2 regions of the uncultured Halopseudomonas sp. genome follow, and region 2 is predicted to be linked to the other one. Evidence: riboswitches for the same ligand, from Rfam matches in the RefSeq annotation. Region 2 holds a riboswitch; the other holds the start of a gene.
What was found. Region 2 has a riboswitch for thiamine pyrophosphate ahead of AAC076_RS13035 (sodium:solute symporter). Riboswitches for the same ligand answer to the same signal wherever they lie in the genome.
Positions count from the first base shown of each region.

Region 1: it holds a riboswitch for thiamine pyrophosphate, as region 2 does, so the genes downstream of both, thiC (phosphomethylpyrimidine synthase ThiC) here and AAC076_RS13035 (sodium:solute symporter) in region 2, are expected to answer to the same signal.

Region 1 covers NZ_CAXBOV010000007.1:68,768-73,189, forward strand. Annotated here, with positions in the region: gene AAC076_RS05145 (NUDIX domain-containing protein) at 1-172, opposite strand, end outside; gene thiC (phosphomethylpyrimidine synthase ThiC) at 245-2,128, opposite strand; TPP riboswitch at 2,201-2,301, opposite strand; gene AAC076_RS05155 (TolC family outer membrane protein) at 2,436-3,941, shown strand; gene waaA (lipid IV(A) 3-deoxy-D-manno-octulosonic acid transferase) at 4,010-4,422, opposite strand, start outside.
Region 2 covers NZ_CAXBOV010000022.1:62,543-66,964, reverse strand. Annotated here, with positions in the region: gene AAC076_RS13045 (NAD(P)/FAD-dependent oxidoreductase) at 283-1,773, shown strand; gene AAC076_RS13040 (3-hydroxyacyl-CoA dehydrogenase) at 1,789-2,763, shown strand; TPP riboswitch at 2,832-2,958, shown strand; gene AAC076_RS13035 (sodium:solute symporter) at 2,948-4,324, shown strand; gene AAC076_RS13030 (D-hexose-6-phosphate mutarotase) at 4,340-4,422, opposite strand, start outside.

The DNA.
Region 1 (4,422 bases), on a different contig from region 2:
AAGGGAGCACGCAGACGGCATCGCGGCGCACAAAAAGCTCGCGCCTGAGCTCGGGCCCCCAGCCACCGCTAAAGAGGCGATGGCGGAGCGTGAGAATATCCATCCGGTAGAAACCGCTAAAGCCGGTTTCCCTGCGAATGATCTCCACATCGGCGCGTGTAAAAGTGTCCAACCAGAAGCCCCCAAGGCGATGTATGCGTTTGATTACCTAAACTCGCATACCTGCCGGGGCTTCGGCAAGGCTTCAGACCTTTTGATACAACTGTGAACCGCTGGATCTGAACTCCGCAGACTTGGCTTTCATACCCTCCTCCAACGCAAGATCGACTGCTTCAATGCGCTGGCCAGCCGCGTATTCACGGACCTCCTGAGTGATTTTCATCGAGCAGAACTTGGGCCCACACATGGAACAGAAGTGGGCGACCTTGGCCGAGTCCTTGGGCAACGTCTCATCGTGATAGCTGCGCGCCGTGTCAGGGTCCAGACCCAGATTGAACTGGTCTTCCCAGCGAAACTCGAAACGGGCCTTGGACAAGGCATTGTCGCGAATCTGTGCGCCAGGATGCCCCTTCGCCAGGTCTGCAGCGTGCGCCGCAATTTTGTAAGTAATAATGCCGGTTTTCACATCGTCACGATCCGGCAGCCCCAGGTGCTCCTTGGGGGTCACATAGCAAAGCATCGCACAGCCGAACCAGCCGATCATTGCGGCGCCAATACCCGAGGTGATGTGGTCGTAGCCCGGCGCTATATCCGTAGTCAAAGGCCCCAGGGTGTAAAACGGCGCTTCGTCACAGCATTCGAGCTGCTTATCCATGTTTTCCTTTATCAACTGCATTGGAACGTGACCGGGGCCCTCGATCATTACCTGAACATCATGCTTCCAGGCAATCTTGGTCAGTTCGCCAAGGGTTTCCAGTTCACCGAACTGGGCCTCGTCGTTGGCGTCGGCGATGGACCCCGGTCGCAGACCATCTCCCAGGGAGAAAGACACGTCGTATGCCTTCATGATTTCGCAGATATCTTCGAAATGGGTATAGAGAAAGCTTTCCTTGTGATGTGCCAGACACCACTTGGCCATGATCGAACCCCCGCGCGAAACAATGCCGGTGACACGCTTGGCCGTCATCGGGACGTAACGCAGCCGCACGCCAGCGTGGATGGTGAAATAATCGACGCCCTGCTCGGCCTGCTCTATCAATGTGTCGCGGAATATCTCCCAGGTCAGGTCCTCGGCAACGCCGTTGACCTTTTCAAGTGCTTGATAGATCGGCACGGTACCAATAGGTACGGGTGAGTTACGGATAATCCACTCACGTGTTTCGTGAATATTCTTGCCGGTGGACAGATCCATAATGGTGTCCGAACCCCAGCGTATACCCCAGGTCATTTTTTCCACTTCTTCTTCAATCGAAGAACCCAGCGCCGAATTACCGATATTGCCATTGATCTTGACCAGGAAATTACGCCCTATGATCATCGGCTCCAATTCCGGATGGTTGATATTGGCTGGAATGATCGCTCGACCCCTGGCCACTTCTTCACGAACGAATTCGGCCGTAATCTCCTGCGGCACTGACGCCCCAAAGCTCTGACCTGGGTGCTGATTAGCCAGCAATCCGGCATCACGCGCCTGCTGCAGCTTCATGTTTTCGCGAATAGCGATGTATTCCATCTCAGGGGTGATGATGCCCTTAAGCGCGTAATGCATCTGAGACACGTTACGACCTTTTTTCGCCCGACGAGGGTGCCGCACATGGGCAAAGCGCATCCTGTCCAGGGCCGGATCGGCCAGGCGCTGCCTGCCGAATTCGGAGCTAAGACCGGTAAGGATTTCGGTATCATCACGCTCTCCGATCCATGCACCACGCACGTCCGCCAGTCCAGCGCGCAGATCGATATTGACCTGCGGATCGGTGTAAGGGCCTGAGGTATCGTAAACGGTTACCGGCGCATTCTTCTCACCACCCAGGTCGGTGGGAGTGTCGGCAAGACTGATCTCACGCATAGGCACGCGGATATCCGGACGTGAGCCGGTTACGTAAACCTTGCGCGATTTCGGAAATGGCTGGGAAGCGGCGCCATCGGCGCCAGAGGTAAGAATGGCAATATCGGACTGCTGAAAACTCATTATTGTGCTCCGCTGCGTTGTGGTTCGCAGGGAACCGAAACGGCAGGCGGCACGGACCCCGAAGGTCTGCGGGCAGGCACGCATCTCGATTCCTACGCCGGTATAAACCGGATCAGGTTCAACGGGTATTATCTCAGCCCTCGGCAAAACCGCAGGCACCCCGTCAAGATGAGTAAAAAGCTTAACATACGCCCGCTGAGAGAGTGAGAAACACTTTGTTCCGCACCAGGCCCCAAGCATTGCTTGACCCCCAGCCGACATCTCCTTAGCCTTGGCTGATTATTTCTCCCATGCGAAGGAACTCTGCATGCTGCGCCCTCTGTACGTTGCCATTGTGCTGGCTGGAGTCTCAGGCCAGGCTGCCGCCCAGGCTGACCTGATGACCGTCTACCAAGAAGCCCTTCTATACAGTGCCGACCTGGCCGCAGCCGAGGCCGACACGCTCGCTCGACAGGAAGCCCTGCCCCAGGCACGCGCGTTGCTTCTGCCCAATATCAGCCTGGGCGCGGGTGTATCCCGTGAACGCATTGAGATAGAGAGCCAGGGAAACGACACCTACAATACCAACTATTACCAGGCGAACCTGACACAGCCGCTATTTAGGGCAGAGAGCTGGTTCAATTATCAGGCCGCCAAGTCGGTCAGCGCCCAGGCGATGGTTGAGTTTTCCGCAATTCAGCAGGACTTGATCATTGAAGTGGCGCAAGCCTATTTCAACGTACTGCGTGCATCGGATAATCTCGCGACCGCCCGAGCTGAAGAAGATGCTTTCGAGCGTCAGCTGGATCAGGCCAGGGAACGATTCGAGGTGGGTTTGTCTGCCCGTACAGATGTACTTGAAGCGCTGGCGGGTTACGATACCGCCCGGGCCACCCGGCTTACCGCACAGACCAATCTGACCGTCAGCTACCAGGCACTGACGCGCCTGACGCTGAGCGATTACGACAGCCTGGCAGGTATACGCCATGAAATGCCCATCATGCCGCCATTGCCGGCAGATCTGCAGGAGTGGGTAGATACCGCAGCGAGCCAGAATCTCAGCCTGCAAGCCAGTCGACTGGCGGTGGACACGGCGGCTGAAACACTGCGCGGCAGCAAGGCTACTTTTGCGCCTACCGTTGACGCCTTTGCCCGTTACAACCACAGCAGCGGCGGAGCCGAACTGGGTGGTGCACTTGGAGCCACCAACAGGAACGGCGATACGGAACAGGCCAGCATCGGTATCGAGGTGACCCTACCGCTGTTCATAGGCGGAAGCAGAAGCTCACAGGTGCGAGAGTCAGGCTACCGTCTGACCCAGAGTGAGCGCCTCAGCGAAGCCAGGTTGCGTGAGGTAGTGGAGTCGACCCGGAATCTTTTCCGCACGGTAACCTCCAGTGTCGAAGAAGTTGAAGCGCGCAGGCAGGCAATCATTTCTGCAAGGGCAGCACGTGATGCTACCCAGACCGGTTACGAAGTGGGTACGCGCAACGTGGTGGACGTCCTTGAGGCTGAGCGCAATCTGTTTCGCGCAGTCCGCGACTACAACACCACCCGGTACAATTACATTATTGATACGCTGCGTCTGAAGCAGGCAGCGGGCACATTGAGCCCTGAGGACCTGATAGAGCTCTCTCAGTGGCTTGATCCGCAATATAATCCCGACGAGGATTTCATTCCTCCCTTCAATGAGGAGGAGGTTCAGAGCATGTCAATGCAACGTCCCGCCGTTGAGCGAAGCGGTTCAGTTGAGCCCAATGGCCCGGTTGAACGCAGTGGCCCGTTCGACATGGACACGGACACAGCCAATGAACCTGTGCGCAGTACATTCTGATTGACGCTTGCCCCCGCTGATCAATCAGCGGGGGTGATGTCGGATCAGACATCCATCATTGCTTAGCCTCAAGCCCTCAGCCTGACGGCGATACCATCCAAAAGACGTTGCAGCGCCCCCTGATTGTCCCTAACCACAGTTAGACCCTTGGCACCTGTCTGCCTGGCTACCATAGGCTCACTCAACAGGTGTGTGACTGCCTCTGCCAACTCGGCCTGATCCTGCACACGCTGCAGTGCGCCTGCACCTTCGAGAAGCTCGCTGATCTCAGTGAAGTTGAACGAATGGGGACCAGAGAGAATCGGCAAACCCAGTGCCGCTGGCTCCAGATAATTATGGCCACCATGGGACACCAGCGAACCGCCAACAAAGGCTGCATCTGCGCAGGCATAAAACATCAACAGCTCGCCCATGCTGTCACCGAGCAGTACCTGATCTGCTCGCATAGGCGTCTCGCCGCTGCTGCGTCGGACACACTTCA
Region 2 (4,422 bases):
AACGATGGTTTCCGACGTTAAATAGCATCAGTCTATCTTTTTTTATGCGTTTTTTGTCTATGCTCCTGATTTTCCGTATGTTTTATTAACCTCGTTTTTTGTCACTCGTCACAGACTCCCCTTGGTGCCTTTTCAATGCAACCGCTTCGCTGACCCTTTGAACAAATCAAAACCAGCAATGGCAGCAATTGATTACTAATTGGCAACATATGGCAGTCCCTCCGGGCCTGTAAACAGGCAGTCTAGGAATGTGCAGAAAGCTCACTCCAAGAGAACAATAATATGGCTGCTGAACATCTCGATGTAATCATCGTTGGCGCGGGTCTGTCCGGTATCGGAATGGCCTGCCACCTCACACATACCTGCCCCGATAAACGCTTTGTCGTCCTCGAGAAGCGCGCCGCCATTGGCGGAACCTGGGATTTATTTCGCTACCCGGGCATACGCTCTGATTCGGACATGTTTACTTTCGGCTACAAGTTTCGGCCCTGGAACGAGCTTCAGGTTCTAGCTGGCGGTGACTCGATACGTGAATACATCCGCGAAACGGCTGAAGAGTTTCACATTACCGATAAAATCCATTTCAACACGGCCACAGAGCATGCTGACTGGTCGAGTGAAGACCAGCAATGGACAGTAACCACAACTGACGCCACCACAGGCGAACAAAAGATATACACCTGTAATTTCCTCGTTGGCTGTACTGGTTATTACAATTACGAAGCTGGCTATCTACCTGAGTTTCCTGGTGTGGACACCTTCAAGGGCACCTGTATTCACCCCCAGCATTGGCCTACTGATCTTGATTATGCCGGCAAGAAGGTTGTGGTGATTGGCAGTGGCGCAACTGCGGTTACGCTGGTTCCTGCGATGGCAGATACTGCCGAGCACGTCACCATGTTGCAGCGCTCGCCCTCCTACGTATTTTCCGTGCCAGGCCACGACAAGATTTCCGAAGTACTTGGCAAGTTTTTGCCGCAAAAATGGGTCTATAACATGGCCCGAAAACGCAATATCGTGATGCAGCGCTGGATTTACAAAGCTGCCAAACGCTGGCCTGACAAGACTCGGCAGGTATTACTCAAGGGTGTCAGCAAGAAGCTCGATGACCAGAGCAATATGAAACACTTCACGCCCAGCTATAACCCTTGGGATGAACGGCTTTGCGCGGTTCCCGATGCGGATCTGTTCGAAGCTATCAACAAGGGCAAGGCGTCCGTAGTGACGGATCATATCGATACCTTTACCGAGAAAGGTATCCGTCTCAAATCAGGTCAGGAGCTTGAGGCAGACATCATCATTACGGCAACGGGCCTGCAGATGCAGATGCTGGGTGGTATGCAGATAAGCCTGGATGGTGAGCCCTGCCCGCTCAACGAGCAGATGACCTACAAGGCGGTGATGATGCAGAACGTGCCGAATTTGGCATGGATTCTGGGCTACACCAACGCACCCTGGACGCTCAAGGCAGACATGGCCTCCTTGTACATCTGCAGACTGCTCGCGCACATGGAAGAAACCGGCAAGCAGGTTGCCGTCCCATTGGACAAGCATGGTCAGATTGAAAAAGACTCCATCATGGGTTCCCTGCAGTCCGGATATGTCCAGCGCGCCAACGGCATCCTGCCACGCCAGGGCCGCGCCCTGCCCTGGCGAATTCTGAACAATTACGAGCTCGACTCGGTATTGCTTCTCAAGGAGTCGCTCGATGATGGAGTCCTGACATTTGATCCTCCCATAACAACAAAAAGGGCAGCCAACCAGGCTGCCTGAGATTCGGAGACACCTATGACAAACACATTGAATAATCTGACTGTGCTGGGCGCAGGTGTACTGGGCGGCCAGATTGCCTGGCACAGCGCATTCAAAGGCAAGCGGGTCGTGGTTTACGATCTATTCGAGGAATCTCTGCAGCGTTGCCAGATGGCGCATCAACAATATGCTGCCATTTACCGGGCTGAGATGGGTGCAAGTGAAGCCATGATCAGCGAAACACAGGCTCGTCTCAGCTATAGCTGCAGCCTGGCTGATGCCGTTACCAATGCCGATCTGGTGATTGAGGCTGTACCGGAAATTCCGGAAACGAAAGTCGCTGTCTATCAGGAAATGGCTGCGTTGTTGCCGGCCCACACACTGGTTGCTACCAACTCGTCGACGCTGCTACCGGCTCAGTTTGCCAGTGCAACGGGCCGACCGGATAAATACTGCGCGCTGCACTTTGCCAACATGATCTGGAGTATGAATCTGGCTGAAGTAATGGCCCATGCAGGTACCGCAGAAAGCACCTTACGGGCTGTCACCCGGTTTGCCATTGAAATAGGCATGGTACCGATCCCGATCCAGAAGGAGCAGAACGGCTATGTGCTCAATACATGGCTGGTCCCTTTGTTGAATGCCACGCAGTCACTGGTTACCAATGGCGTATCTACTCCGGAATACATCGACCGGACCTATATGATTGCCAACCGAGGATGCGCTTTGGGGCCTTGCGGGATCATGGATATCATCGGCATGAAAACCTGCTTTGATGTCATGACTTACTGGGGTACAGAGAATCAGGATGCCCAGTTACTGGCCAATGCAACGTATATAAAGCAGCACTTTATCGACCAGGGCAAGCTTGGTTTGCAAACGGGTGAAGGTTATTACTGTTACCCGAATCCAGCCTATCAGGCTGCGGATTTTCTCGCCGTTCCGGATATGAGTGCCGTAGAGGAACTAGTCGCCCTTGTTCGTCCTCAAGCCCTCGCCGCCGTGAGCTGACAGCTTCCAGCTGTCGTCTACTGCCACTTTCTGTGGCAGTATTGGCGCGCGTTACCATAATCCCAATTTTTAGTCGCCAGGGGAGCCTGTCCGTCACGCGGACAGGCTGAGAACCAGCGTGCTGCATGCAGCCCGCCCAAACCCTGGAACCTGATCCGGATAATACCGGCGGAGGAAGTGCGACATGCCTTACCTGACCCTTGCCGTGCTGGGCACGGCGCTGCTCGTGTTCGTCTGGCTGGGCCTGCGCGCCCGAAGCAGCCATGCGGAACTCGATGACTTTCTTACGGCCCGCAATAGTCAGGGCGCTCAGGCCCTAGGACTCTCGTTTCTGGCTTCGGGAATGGGCGGGTGGATACTATTTGCGCCGCCGGAGGTAGGGGCGTTGGTTGGACCTGTGGGTCTGGCGGGTTACGCCATTGGTGCTGCCCTGCCCTTTCTTGTTTTCGCATTCTGCGGTCCGGCGATCCGCCGCTACCTGCCGCAAGGCAGCAGTATCGGAGAGTTCGCCCAGGCCTGTTATGGCGCCCTGGTGCGCCGCTGGGTGGCGGTGATTTCCCTGCTCTACATGCTGTGCTTTCTGATTGCCGAGCTCACTGCGATTGGCGCGATTACCGCCATGCTGTCGGATGTGAATCCGGCGCTGGTTATCATCGGCGTAGCAATCGCCACCCTCGTCTATACCGCCGGTGGCGGTTTGCGTGCGAGCCTGATGACCGACCGCTGGCAAGCCTGGCTACTTCTTGCCCTGTTGGTTGTGGTCGGTGCGGTAGCACTGCAGAGACTGCCCGAAGTGGATTCATCTCCGATCGCCCTGCCGGGCATTCCGGTCGGCAGCGCCCTGAGCGTGGCATTGACACTGATCATTGCCGTAACAGCGGCCAACCTTTTTCACCAGGGCTATTGGCAACGCGTATGGTCTGCCCGTGATGGAGCAGCGCTGGGTCGCGGAGCCTTGCTCGGCGGTCTTATAACCGTGATTGTAGTAGCCATTGTGGGCGCACTGGGTATCGCCGCAGCCATGAGCGGCACCGACTTGGGTAGCCCTCCAATTCCATTTTTTGCGTTGTTGATGGATGCGCCGGCCTGGTTGACGATTCCAGCACTTGTACTGGCTTTGACCCTCGTAGCGTCTTCGGTCGATACTCTGCAGAACGCCATCGCTTCTCTGGCAGTCACGGAAAAAAGCGGTCTCTCACTGACCAGTGCGCGCTGGATTACCGTGCTGTTGATGATTCCAGTAGTGCTCATCGCGCTGCAGGGGATCTCGGTACTGCGGCTGTTTCTGATCGCTGATCTGCTCTGCGCTACGGCGGTGGTTCCGGTACTGATGGGCTTGTGGAAGCGTATGGGTGCAACAGCAGCTGTAGGCGGCTGTCTAGCGGGATTAGTGGGCGCGGTGGCTCCCGGGTGGTTTACCGGCGGATCGTTTTCAGCCGGCCTGCTAGCTGCCAGCTTTCCAGGCGCAATTCCGACCTTGGCGCCTTTTCTGGGCGCGCTGCTCGCATCAAGCCTGGTAAGTGTGGCAATAGCATTGGTCTTGCCCGCCACGCGTAAATAAGACGGAACGCCTCTTTCAAGCGTGGCGGCTGATTCTTGCGCTCAGGCTGTGGGTCTGGCCTGGTTGCAGAATCTGCCTGTCGGGCCCTGCGTTGGCCG